2 regions of the Candidatus Marimicrobium litorale genome follow, and region 2 is predicted to be linked to the other one. Evidence: riboswitches for the same ligand, from Rfam matches in the RefSeq annotation. Region 2 holds a riboswitch; the other holds the start of a gene.
The links. A riboswitch is a leader RNA that binds a small molecule or an ion and turns the genes downstream of it on or off. The one in region 2 is predicted to bind thiamine pyrophosphate.
Positions count from the first base shown of each region.

Region 1 (5,696 bases), on a different contig from region 2:
CTGGCAGGTAAATCCCTGCCCTGGTGGGCTGTGGGCACCTCCCTGATTGCTGCGAATATCTCCGCAGAGCAAATTATCGGCATGTCCGGTTCGGGCTTTGCTATCGGACTCGCCATTGCATCCTATGAATGGATGTCGGCGATTACGCTAATACTGGTTGCGCGGTATTTTATTCCCATCTTTCTCAAGACTGGCATCTACACCATGCCGCAATTCCTCGAGCAACGTTTCGACAGACGTGTTCGACTGGTCATGGCCTTGTTCTGGTTGGGCGTGTACATATTCGTAAACCTTACCTCCGTGCTCTACCTCGGCGCGCTGGCAATCAATACCGTCACCGGGCTCGACATGGTATATGGGCTGACGTTCCTCGCGGTGTTCTCCATTGGTTATTCAATCTACGGCGGTTTGAAGGCAGTGGCACTGACCGATGCGCTGCAGGTAACCCTGCTCATACTGGGTGGCTTGCTGGTGACCTATCTCGCGCTCGACAGAATCAGTGATGGACAAGGCGCACTGACAGGCTTTGCCGTATTGACCCGCGAGGTACCAGAAAGATTCGATATGATTCTTTCAGCAGACTCTCCACATTATATGAGTCTGCCCGGCTTATCGGTTTTGTTGGGCGGCCTGTGGGTGATGAACATCTCCTACTGGGGCTTCAACCAGTACATTACCCAGCGCGCGCTCGCGGCAAAAAATCTTTCGGAGGCACAAAAGGGTATCGCGCTCGCCGCATTCCTTAAGTTGCTCATGCCACTCATTGTGGTGGTGCCTGGCATCGCCGCCGCCGTGCTCGCCCCGGATATTGCCAAGCCTGACCAGGCATACCCCGAAATGATGAAACTGGTGCCGGCCGGGCTACTGGGTATTTGTTTTGCGGCACTGGTGGCAGCGATCGCATCGTCGCTAGGATCAATGACCAACAGTATTTCGACAATTTTTACCCTCGACATCTATAAAACCGTTATCAACCCAAAAGCTAGCCAGGGTCAGCAGGTGTTAGTGGGCAGGGTGATGGCCCTGCTATCAATGCTCATCGCGGCGCTCGTGTGCCGCCCACTGCTGGGCGAACTCGAGCAGGCTTTCCAGTACATACAGGAATTTACCGGTTTCTTTACGCCCGGTATCGTCGCGATTTTTCTGCTGGGTTTTTTCTGGAAACGCGCGACCGCGCACTCGGCGCTGGCAGCCGCTATCGCCTCTGCGGTGCTGTCTCTGCTGTTCAAACTGCTCTGGCCTGCACTGCCCTTTATGGACCGCGTCGGACTGGTTTTTGTGCTGTGTGTCGCCATCGCCGTGTGCGTTACCCTGATTGAAAACAGCGGCGAGCAAAGTAATGCTATCGATCTGAAAGAGGTGGAATACAGTACCAGTCGCGGATTCAACCTGAGCGCACTGGCCATCACGCTCATCCTCATCGGCTTTTATACTACCTGGTGGTGATCGGATTACCCCTGTTTAACTGGAGATAAACACTATGAAACTCCTCACTATCGCAATTATCCTGCTCGGGCTATCTGCCGTTGTCGCCTGCGCCACGCGGACGACGGCAAACGCAGTGCCTGAGATTTTCGGTACGCTGCCCGGCGGCGCAGCCATCTTTCGCTATGAACTGCGCAACGATAATGGGATAACCGTCGGCATTATCAATCTGGGCGCGACCATTGTGTCGCTGGAAACCCCGGATAGAGACGGCAATTTCGCGGATATTGTGCTGGGCTTCGACAACCCACAGCAATACCTGACGGACAGCCCTTATTTCGGCACCGTGGTGGGCCGCTACGGTAATCGCATCGCAAACGGCGAGTTCAGCCTGGATGGACAGGTTTATACGCTGGCAAAAAACGACGGGGAGAATCATCTGCACGGTGGCGAGATCGGCTTCGACAAAATGCTCTGGCAAGTGCTGCAGCACAGTAATAGCGACATCACGCTGCAACTGATCAGTCCAGACGGAGACGAGGGTTACCCCGGGGAGCTGACGACCACGGTGACCTACTCGCTGGATAATACCAATCGGCTTACGGTTGATTACCACGCTACAACCACCCGGCCGACCGTGGTGAATCTGACACAGCACAGTTACTTCAATCTGGCAGGACATGACGCCGGCCCCACGCTGGCACACACCCTGCTCATCAATGCAGACCGCTTTACAGAAATTGATAAGGAGCTGATTCCGACAGGCGAACTGCCCACGGTCTCCGGGACGCCACTGGATTTTCGAGAGCCGACAGTGATCGGGCTGCGCATTGATGAACCCCATCAGCAGCTTGTTTACGGGGGCGGCTACGATCACAACTGGGTACTGACCGATGCAGCCGCTTCAGGTGAGGAACCTGCCGCCATCGTGATCGATCCGGTCTCAGGGCGCACCCTGACAGTCACGACCCAGGAGCCGGGCATACAATTTTATTCCGGTAACTTCCTTGCGGGTGCTTTCTCCGCCAAGCACGGGGCCATCTATCCGTACCGGAGTGCCGTTGTATTGGAGACACAGCATTTCCCGGATTCGCCGAACCAATCCGGCTTTCCGTCCACGCGACTTGAACCGGGCCAGGACTATCGCACGCAGACGGTCTTTGAATTTGGCGTCGAGCCGTATGACGGGGGCAATGATGCAATCGAGTAGTACAGTCGAATAGTGCGATCGAATAGCGCAGTCGATAGAAAAGCGCCTCACATCAGGTGCCTTTCACGCAAAACCAGGGCAGTTCGTCTCTTCGTCTCTTCGTCTCTTCGTCACAGCGACCGCAGAAGACGCGCTGCACCCTATCTGACTCGCGCTCCTGACAGAAACGCGAGGGCCTTCTCGGCATTCACCTCCACAATGCCGCGGGGGATTTTCGACACACGCGCTAAATTCATTCCCTGATCCGACCAGCGGTGTTATTATCGTTTTGCGCCGTTAAGGCGCACTGATACCTGAGGGGTGGCGCAAGCCTGAGATGTCCCGGTCTGTTAGGACTCCGACAAACCCTTTGAACCTGATCCGGTTAGCACCGGCGTAGGAATAGGTTGTTTCAATCCTCCTCGCTATTTGTCTAAAACCGGTTCTCTAACTGTCATCGATGATGGAGAGATCCTGTGCCGAAGTTTTTATCTTATACCCTGACGTGCCTAGCGGTACTCAGCCTCCCCGCTAGAGCCAGCGAACCGCTCGAGGAAATAGTGGTCACCGCCGACTTTCGCGATACGAACCTCATGGAGACGGCGGCCAGCATCTCCGTGCTGGACGAATCGTTAATATTTGAGAGCGGTGCACAGCACCTGGAGGAAATTCTCGGCAATGCGCCTAACGTAAATTACGCCAGCGGCACCGCCCGTGCGCGCTACTTCCAGATTCGCGGTGTCGGTGATCGCAGCCAGTTTCAGGAGCCACTCAACCCGTCTGTCGGTCTGTTGCTGGACGGAATTGATTTCAGCGGCATCGGCAGCCTGGGAACCACCTTTGATGTTGAACAGGTGGAAATATTGCGCGGCCCCCAGGGCACGCTGCACGGTGCAAACGCACTGGCCGGGCTTATCAGCATCAACTCGAATACCCCCAGTGATGAGCCCTATCACTACCTGGAAGGATCCGTCGGTGACTACGACACCTACAGCCTGGGCGGTGTCAGCACGGGTCCGATTACCGACAGCCTGCTCTACCGGGTGGCACTGCAACAATTTTACAGTGACGGCTACCAAAAAAATGACTTTACCGGAGACGATGACAATGCCGATCGCGATGAGTTGACCAGCCGCATCCGCTTGCGTTGGCTGGCCAGCGAGCGACACACACTGGACCTCGGTATGACCTACATCGATATGGACAACGGGTACGACGCTTTCTCCCTGGATAACACCCGCACGACCCTATCGGACCAACCCGGCAAGGATACCCAGGAATCTTTTGCGGCGAGCCTCGCCACAAATTCTGACTTGCACGCGGCGACGCTGGAAACACGACTTAGCGTGGCAAAAACCGATATCACCTATGCCTACGATGAGGACTGGACCTTCGAGGGTTTTGACCCGGACGGCTATACCTCCTATGACCAATACGATCGCAAGCGCCACAGCATCAGCGCGGAATTACGCTTATTATCCAATGCGCAATCGCGCCTGTTCAACGATCGTAGCGACTGGGTGATAGGGGCGTATCACCTTGGCAACAAGGAGGATCTGGATCGCACCTACACCTTTGCACCCTTTTTCACCAGCAAGAACGATACCGACAGCTACGCTTTGTTCGCTCAGCTCGACACCGCACTGACCGACCAGCTGACGCTGATCACCGGCTTGCGCTGGGAGTACCGTGACACCGACTACAGCGACAATAACGGCGTAGACTTCAATCCGGATGACGACATGTGGGGAGGCCGGCTCGCACTGGAATACCAATGGCGCGATAACACCCTCGTGTACGGCTCGGTGTCCCGCGGTTACCGCGCGGAAGGCGTCAACGGCGCCATCCTCGCGAATGTAGAATCCACCGACGCTCCAGACGTCATCAACGCGCTGGAATCCGTTAGCACCTTCGACGAAGAAACACTCATCAACTACGAAATGGGGGTTAAAAGCCGGCTGCTGGATAATCGGCTGCAGGCACGCATCGCCCTGTTCTATATGGATCGCGATGATCAGCAAGTGCGCGGTTCACTGCTGATTCCCCAGGACGGCGGCGCCACGACCTTTGTCGATTACACCAGCAATGCCGCAGCGGGCAATAATTACGGCACCGAGATAGAAATTGACTGGCGCGCGACCAATAAGCTGCTGCTGTGGGCCAATGTCGGCCTGCTGAAAGCAGAGTTCGACGACTACGTGAACGTATTCGAGGAAGACCTGTCAGGGCGCGAGCAGGCCCATGCGCCCAAGTACCAGTACGCGACAGGCGGCCGTTACGATTTAACCGAGCATCTTTTCCTGCGCATCGAGGTACAGGGTAAAGATTCGTACTACTTCTCTGACCGCCACTCCGAACAATCGGATGACTACAATCTGGTGAATGCGAGCCTGGGATGGGAGCAAGCGCGGTGGCGCGTCGTGCTGTGGGGTCGGAACCTGACCGACGAAGACTATACCGTGCGCGGGTTCGGCAGTTTTGGCAACGACCCGCGAAATGGCTACGTCACCGAACCCTACTACCAATTTGGCGAACCCCGTGTGTATGGTCTCACTGCGGCTTACGCGTTTTAGGGCCAGTTCGGGGGAGCTAGTGTCCCGATAGTGTGCTGCCCATTCAGGTCGGCACTCACTGGATACCTGTTTTAGTCCGGGAAGCGTCCGTAATGAAACCGCTTACATTGCGCAACTGCTTCCGTGTGGAGCCTGAAAATATATTTTCAGTCGAACTATCCCAGCTTGTGCAGCGTCAACCCGTTCCAGCGAGCTGACAATACGCTTCAGCGCGTCAGGCTTCGTGCAGCGCTGGGTAAATCTGATTTCGCCCTTTCTCTTTGGCCGCATAAAGTGCTTTATCTGCAAGGCCGACCAAATTCGGAACCGGCGCATCTGCTTCGCCTGAGGGCTGCCAGGTTGCACATCCCAAACTGGCTGTAACGCACTCAGCTGACTCCGAATGAGCATGAGGAATGGCTAACGAGGCGATTGCGTTACGACAATTCTCTGCGATAAATTGTACCGCTTCGATTGTTGTTCGAGGCAACAGAATTGTGAATTCCTCCCCTCCATATCGAGCGCATAAG
Region 1 covers NZ_SHNO01000002.1:135,039-140,734, reverse strand. The annotation lists gene EYC82_RS17080 (sodium/sugar symporter) at 1-1,446, shown strand, start outside; gene EYC82_RS17075 (aldose epimerase family protein) at 1,481-2,635, shown strand; TPP riboswitch at 2,922-3,034, shown strand; gene EYC82_RS17070 (TonB-dependent receptor) at 3,091-5,187, shown strand; gene EYC82_RS17065 (diguanylate cyclase) at 5,402-5,696, opposite strand, start outside.
Region 1: linked by a shared signal. The riboswitch ahead of EYC82_RS17070 (TonB-dependent receptor) and the one ahead of pnuC (nicotinamide riboside transporter PnuC) in region 2 are both predicted to bind thiamine pyrophosphate.

Region 2 (5,696 bases):
GCACCTGATATTCAAAGGCAAGCTGCGTGCGGGGGATACGGCACAACTGAATACACGGGAAGGCAGACGAGCCGTCACTGTGATCAAGGCGGGGAGGCACTCAGCGGATATCGATACCAACCACCCCTTGGCGGGGCGCACATTAGTGTTTGAAATCGAAATCAATGATGTGCGTGCCGCTACAGCTGAAGAACTAGCCCACGGGCACGCTCATGGCCCGGGTGGGCATCAACACTAACGCTCGCAGCCCATGTTCTTCAAACAGAGATTTTCCCCGCGAGATAGAACGCGGAGCCGATGCCAACGCGGCTAACAAGCGCAGTATAAGACAGGTCGCGTGTAGTCCGACCGAGACGAATCAGGAGGCAATATTGATCATCCTGTCAAAGTGCACCTAGCGCCATGTATTCCTTATCCAGTCGCTTGGCTGCCTTTTTGGAGACACCTCCCAGCACCTCTACCGCGTGGCGTATTCTCGCACGACTCATATCGGGCCCCAGCATTGCCATTGAATCGACGACCGAAAACGATGCACTACTGCCGGCGATTGCAATGAACAGGGGGGCGAGCAAATCCTTTATCTTGATATCCAGTGCATCCGCCAGTCCTTTCATGTCATCCCAGATAAGGTCCCGCGTCCATTCTCGTCGGGCTTCAAGGCGCCAAAGTGCAAACTGTAAAACTTTTATAATCGCCTCGCGATCCCCTTTTACCGAGTCAAAACTCGCCTCGCTCAGGGGTAATATGCCGGACACAAGAAACCCGGCCAAAGGGGCAAGATCACTGAGAGTCTCCATACGCTGACGAGCATGGGGCAAAACTCGCATAAGGTTATCCCTGTTAAAGGCCCAATCTACCAGTCGGTCCGCCAGCGCCTCGTCGTCAAAGTCTTCTCGAAGCCACATGCCGTTCAGCCAGCTCAGCTTCTCCCGATCGAATATGGGCCCGCCCAGAGACACGCGCTGAATATCGAAGTCATCTATCATCTCACTGAGAGTAAACTTTTCACGCTCATCGGGCATCGACCAACCCATACGCCCCAGGTAATTGATAAGGGCCTCGGGCAGAAAACCCATTCGTTCGTAGTAAAGAATGCTGGTGGGGTTCTTCCGTTTACTCAACTTCGATTTGTCAGGGTTACGCAGCAGGGGCAAATGGCACAGCTGCGGCATGTCCCATTTGAAGTATTCGTAAAGTAGCTTGTGCTTGGGCGCCGAGTTGATCCATTCCTCACCACGCAGTACGTGGGTGATACCCATAAGATGATCGTCCACCACGTTCGCCAGGTGATAGGTGGGCATGCCGTCTGACTTCAGCAGAATCTGCGCATCAATCATTCCCCAGTCAAGTTCGATGTCGCCACGCAACATATCCCGCACAACACAAACCCCCTCCTCCTCTGGCACCAACAACCGGATTACATACGGATCGCCCCTGTCTTCCCGGGCAGCAACTTCCTCGTCGGCAAGTCTCAGATCCGAGGGCTTGAGCGCAGTGCTATGCCCCCCCGCGCGCCGCGCCTCACGCAGTGCGTCCAGCTCCGCAGCTGTGCGATAGCAGCGAAACGCGTTACCCGCAGCAACCAGTTGATCCGCATGCTCACGGTACAGGTCCATGCGCTCGCTTTGCCGATAGGGTCCATTGTCGCCGCCAATATCGGGACCCTCATCCCATGTGAGCCCGAGCCAGCGCAGTGAATCGAGGATGGCCTGTTCTGATTCAGGCGTGCTACGTGTCTGGTCTGTATCTTCAATGCGCAGCAGGAATTGACCGCCGTGAGCGCGGGCAAAACACAGATTAAAAAGGGCGATATAGGCGGTCCCCACATGGGGATCTCCGGTAGGCGAAGGCGCAACGCGCGTACGTACGGTCATGAGTCTACGGTGTCGTCGTTAAAAGCCACGATTATACGGTGTCATCGGTCACGCAGACCAGTAAAAGCTGACCCCGTCAATCTGCAGGCTGCGCCGTTGCAGTTTGAATAGTGCGACACCCCGATAGTCGCGCTCACCCTGCTGGTAGTGCACGGTTGCTGACACCACATCACCTGCAGCGAGCACCTTGCTGAGAACGACTACCCCATCCTCTTTCAGCATGTCTTGCAGCGGGCGCCTGCCGCCAAAACCGGGGGCATCGACGCTGGGCAAAGCGTGCAACTCAAAAAGGGCCGTGAGTTCCGCCTGCTTATGCGCATTAAAATATTCTGCAAAGCGGATAGCCTGCTGCTTGCCGGCCTCTCCCACGCCAAACAGCGCACGCGCAAAGCCCAGCATTCCGCCCCATCCAAGATGGCGCAGCAGGCGCAATGCGGATGCAAGCCCCACCCGCAAGAAAGGCCAACCGCTTGCCATCTGCTGCTTCAGCATAGGCAGAAGCTCCCAGTGCGCCGCAAGACGGGCAATCTTGAGTTCACCTTCCTGTATGCAAAGCTCATAGAGCAGATGCACAGGGACATACACTGTAACCTGCGTGGACATGTCTATTTGGATAGTGAGATCACGCATGATCTGCAACCCGCTGACATTGTCACGGTCCACATGAAACTGTATCTCGTTAGGCGCGATAAACGTGTCATAAAAAGCGCCCAGTCGTGACGCGGTGCGAGCGCCGCCGCGATCCTGCGGGACACCGCTGATATGGGGCGCCGACCCTACCGGATCTTCCACCACACTGTTTTGAGCGAAGAGGTCGATCCAGCCCCTACGATCCTTGTTCGCCACAGCCCGTGGTGAACGCTCAGCAAAAGCGATACATTCGCCGGTCGTGAACATTGGTGATGCACCTGATGACATAACCTTTCCTGTGTCCCTGCACGCTCGTTCCCGGGACCGCACGCCTGCCGCGGCCTAGGCATCTATTCCCTGAAGCATTATACTGGCGGCTGAGCGCTAAGGGGTGGCTTGAGGCCTGAGATGTCTGCAATCGTAGACAAACTCTTGAACCTGATCCGGGTCATACCGGCGTAGGAATCGGTGCGGTTTTACCCATCCGACGTCGGCCTCCCGGTCTCTCAACCACTAGAGGCTAATTGTGCTTACGCACTCATGCGCTATACCCCATTCAGACCGGCACTGCTGGCTCTCATGGTCGTAAGCAGCGGCACAACTTTAGCGGTCAATGATTTGACCCATCACGAGGATAGAGCATTGTCACTGCAAATTGACAGGATGTCGCCTTGATGAAGACCATCGGCAGTGTCTAGATGATGCGCGGGCTGTACTTTGGCACAGACACCAGAGACGAAAATGCTGCATTTGCTAACAATACCTGTGAACAGCTTGGCGAGCACCGGGCCTGCAGCGCCGAGAAGCGCTGTCGTTTTCGATGAATTGCCAGTGTGCATAATGGAAGCACTGCTATGACAGATGGCCTGACACTCGCTCTGCTGGCAGAGGTGCTTGCCAGCGGAGCCAACCTGCTCTACGTGCTCCTTTTGATACGAGAGCGAATAAGCTGCTGGGCTTTCGGAATTATTGGCAGCCTGCTCAGCGTATGCCTGTTTATTGACGCTAGGTTGTATTCGGAGTCGGTGCTTTACCTGTTCTATGCCGCCATGGCGGTATGGGGCTGGCTCCGATGGCACAGGCGAGAGGCAGTAGCGGATAATCCAGTGACACGTTGGCAGTTGGCACAACATCTGCGGGCAATCGTTGTGGCGGCACTGCTGGCTTTGGGGCTGGGCTTCAGCCTGCATTTCTACAGTGACGCTGAAAGACCGCTATTCGACGCCTTCACCACCGTCTTCAGCTTTCTGGGGACCTACCTGCAAATCAATAAGGTGCTGGAATCCTGGCTTTATTGGATCATCCTAAACGTGGCCTCGGTCTGGCTATACCTCGATAGTGGCCTGGCAGTTTATGCGGCGCTCATGGTTTTTTATGCGCTGCTCTCGGTATCGGGCTACCTGCAGTGGCGCCGTTCACCGGTTCAATAGCGAACATTATTACAGGATTTTCGAACTGCCGATAAATTAAACCGCACACCCCGGTGTCCGAACGATCGCGGAAAAATACCGTGGGCAATGTCTATATCTCAACCTGCGCTGCGCCGTGCAACTAACTTCCGGTGCCGCTCGGAGGCGGCAGATTTCTGCTCTTGTTATGTTGCTCGATATACTCGTCTACAGCCTCCGACCGCTCAGCTTCGAGTTGTTGAAAATAAGCCGCTTGGCCAGAGGGCGAATCCTGCCAGAGTTGTTTGATGCCCAAGTCAAAATCCTTCCTGGTCATATTTGTCTGGTCTGCATAGCGACCTAATTTCACCGTGTCATCAAGCGTCTGATCTAATTGACTCCATTGTTTGTAATCCGCTGGCACTGCCGATTTATAGGCAACGTCTATGCACAAAGCCTGCTTGTAATAAGACTGGCGCTGTTCCATTGCGCAATTACCGGCCTCCTTCCTTGCCGACTCAAATGCCTTGTTGACCTGAGTTTGTGGCGACGCACACCCTAGCGCGATCGACATGAAAGCGAATACGCAAGTCAGCCTGCCCATCCTGTTTCCCATAATGCTTGCTTCCTTTCTTTTTTTATCTTTCAGAGCATTAGACCAGAGTGGAAGAATTACGACAATCACTCTCAAGGCCATCATCCCGACCATGCCTTACCCAACAGCAACCATGACGCGGCAACAATCGATCGATGCCCCTGCCCCTGACCCCGATCCTGGCCGCTTTTTCATACGCCCCCTGCAACGATCAGAACATCGATGTAGTCTCACTAACAAGCGCTGCTGCCTATGGGCGTGGCCATGCGCCCTACTCGGCGCAACTGAAATAGTATCGCGTGCTCTGCGGTGCGCGATATCTCCAGCGAATTCTTTTACAATAGGGCTGCCCGATCACTGGACCACTCCTTCATGACGGATCCTAACCCTGTCAGCGCAAGCCCTGTCGCCCACCGTTTCTGCATCGCACCGATGATGGACTGGTCTGACCTGCACTGTCGTTATTTTTGGAGATTGCTAACGCGAAAGGCCCTGTTGTATACAGAAATGGTCACCAGCGGCGCACTCATTCATGGCGACCGTGAGCGTTTCTTGCACTTCAATGATGAAGAGCACCCAGTCGCTCTGCAGCTGGGGGGTAGTGACCCCTCCGATCTCGCACGCTGTGCCAGGTGGGCACAGGAATGGGGCTACCAGGAAGTAAACCTGAATTGCGGTTGCCCATCGGACCGGGTCAAGTCCGGGAGATTTGGAGCCTGTCTAATGGCGGAACCTCAACGTGTAGCCGATTGTGTCGCGGCCATGGTTGACAGTTGCAATTTACCCATCACGATAAAACACCGCATCGGCATAGACCAAATGGAGACCTACGAAGAGCTTGCGCATTTTGTTGAGCCAGTAGCGGCGGCAGGGTGCTCCGTATTTATCGTACACGCCCGCAAGGCCTGGCTGCAGGGACTTTCACCGAAGGAGAACCGGGAGATTCCTCCGCTAAACTACCCGTGGGTCTATCGACTGAAGGATGATTTTCCGCAGCTCACGGTCGTCATCAACGGCGGTATCCGGAGTCTTGCGGAGTGCAAGACACACCTTGCGGCCGTAGATGGGGTCATGCTGGGACGCGAGGCCTACCAGAACCCCTGGTTGCTCGCTGATGTAGACCGATCTCTGTTCGGTATAGACAACCCCGCGATCAGCCGGGACGAGGTCCTCGACACCCTGCTACCCTACACCCGGCTCCAACTGGCC
Region 2 covers NZ_SHNO01000001.1:1,095,520-1,101,215, forward strand. The annotation lists gene EYC82_RS05000 (FKBP-type peptidyl-prolyl cis-trans isomerase) at 1-238, shown strand, start outside; gene gltX (glutamate--tRNA ligase) at 384-1,874, opposite strand; gene EYC82_RS05010 (nuclear transport factor 2 family protein) at 1,923-2,792, opposite strand; TPP riboswitch at 2,882-2,987, shown strand; gene pnuC (nicotinamide riboside transporter PnuC) at 3,359-3,934, shown strand; gene EYC82_RS05020 (hypothetical protein) at 4,056-4,592, opposite strand; gene dusA (tRNA dihydrouridine(20/20a) synthase DusA) at 4,860-5,696, shown strand, end outside.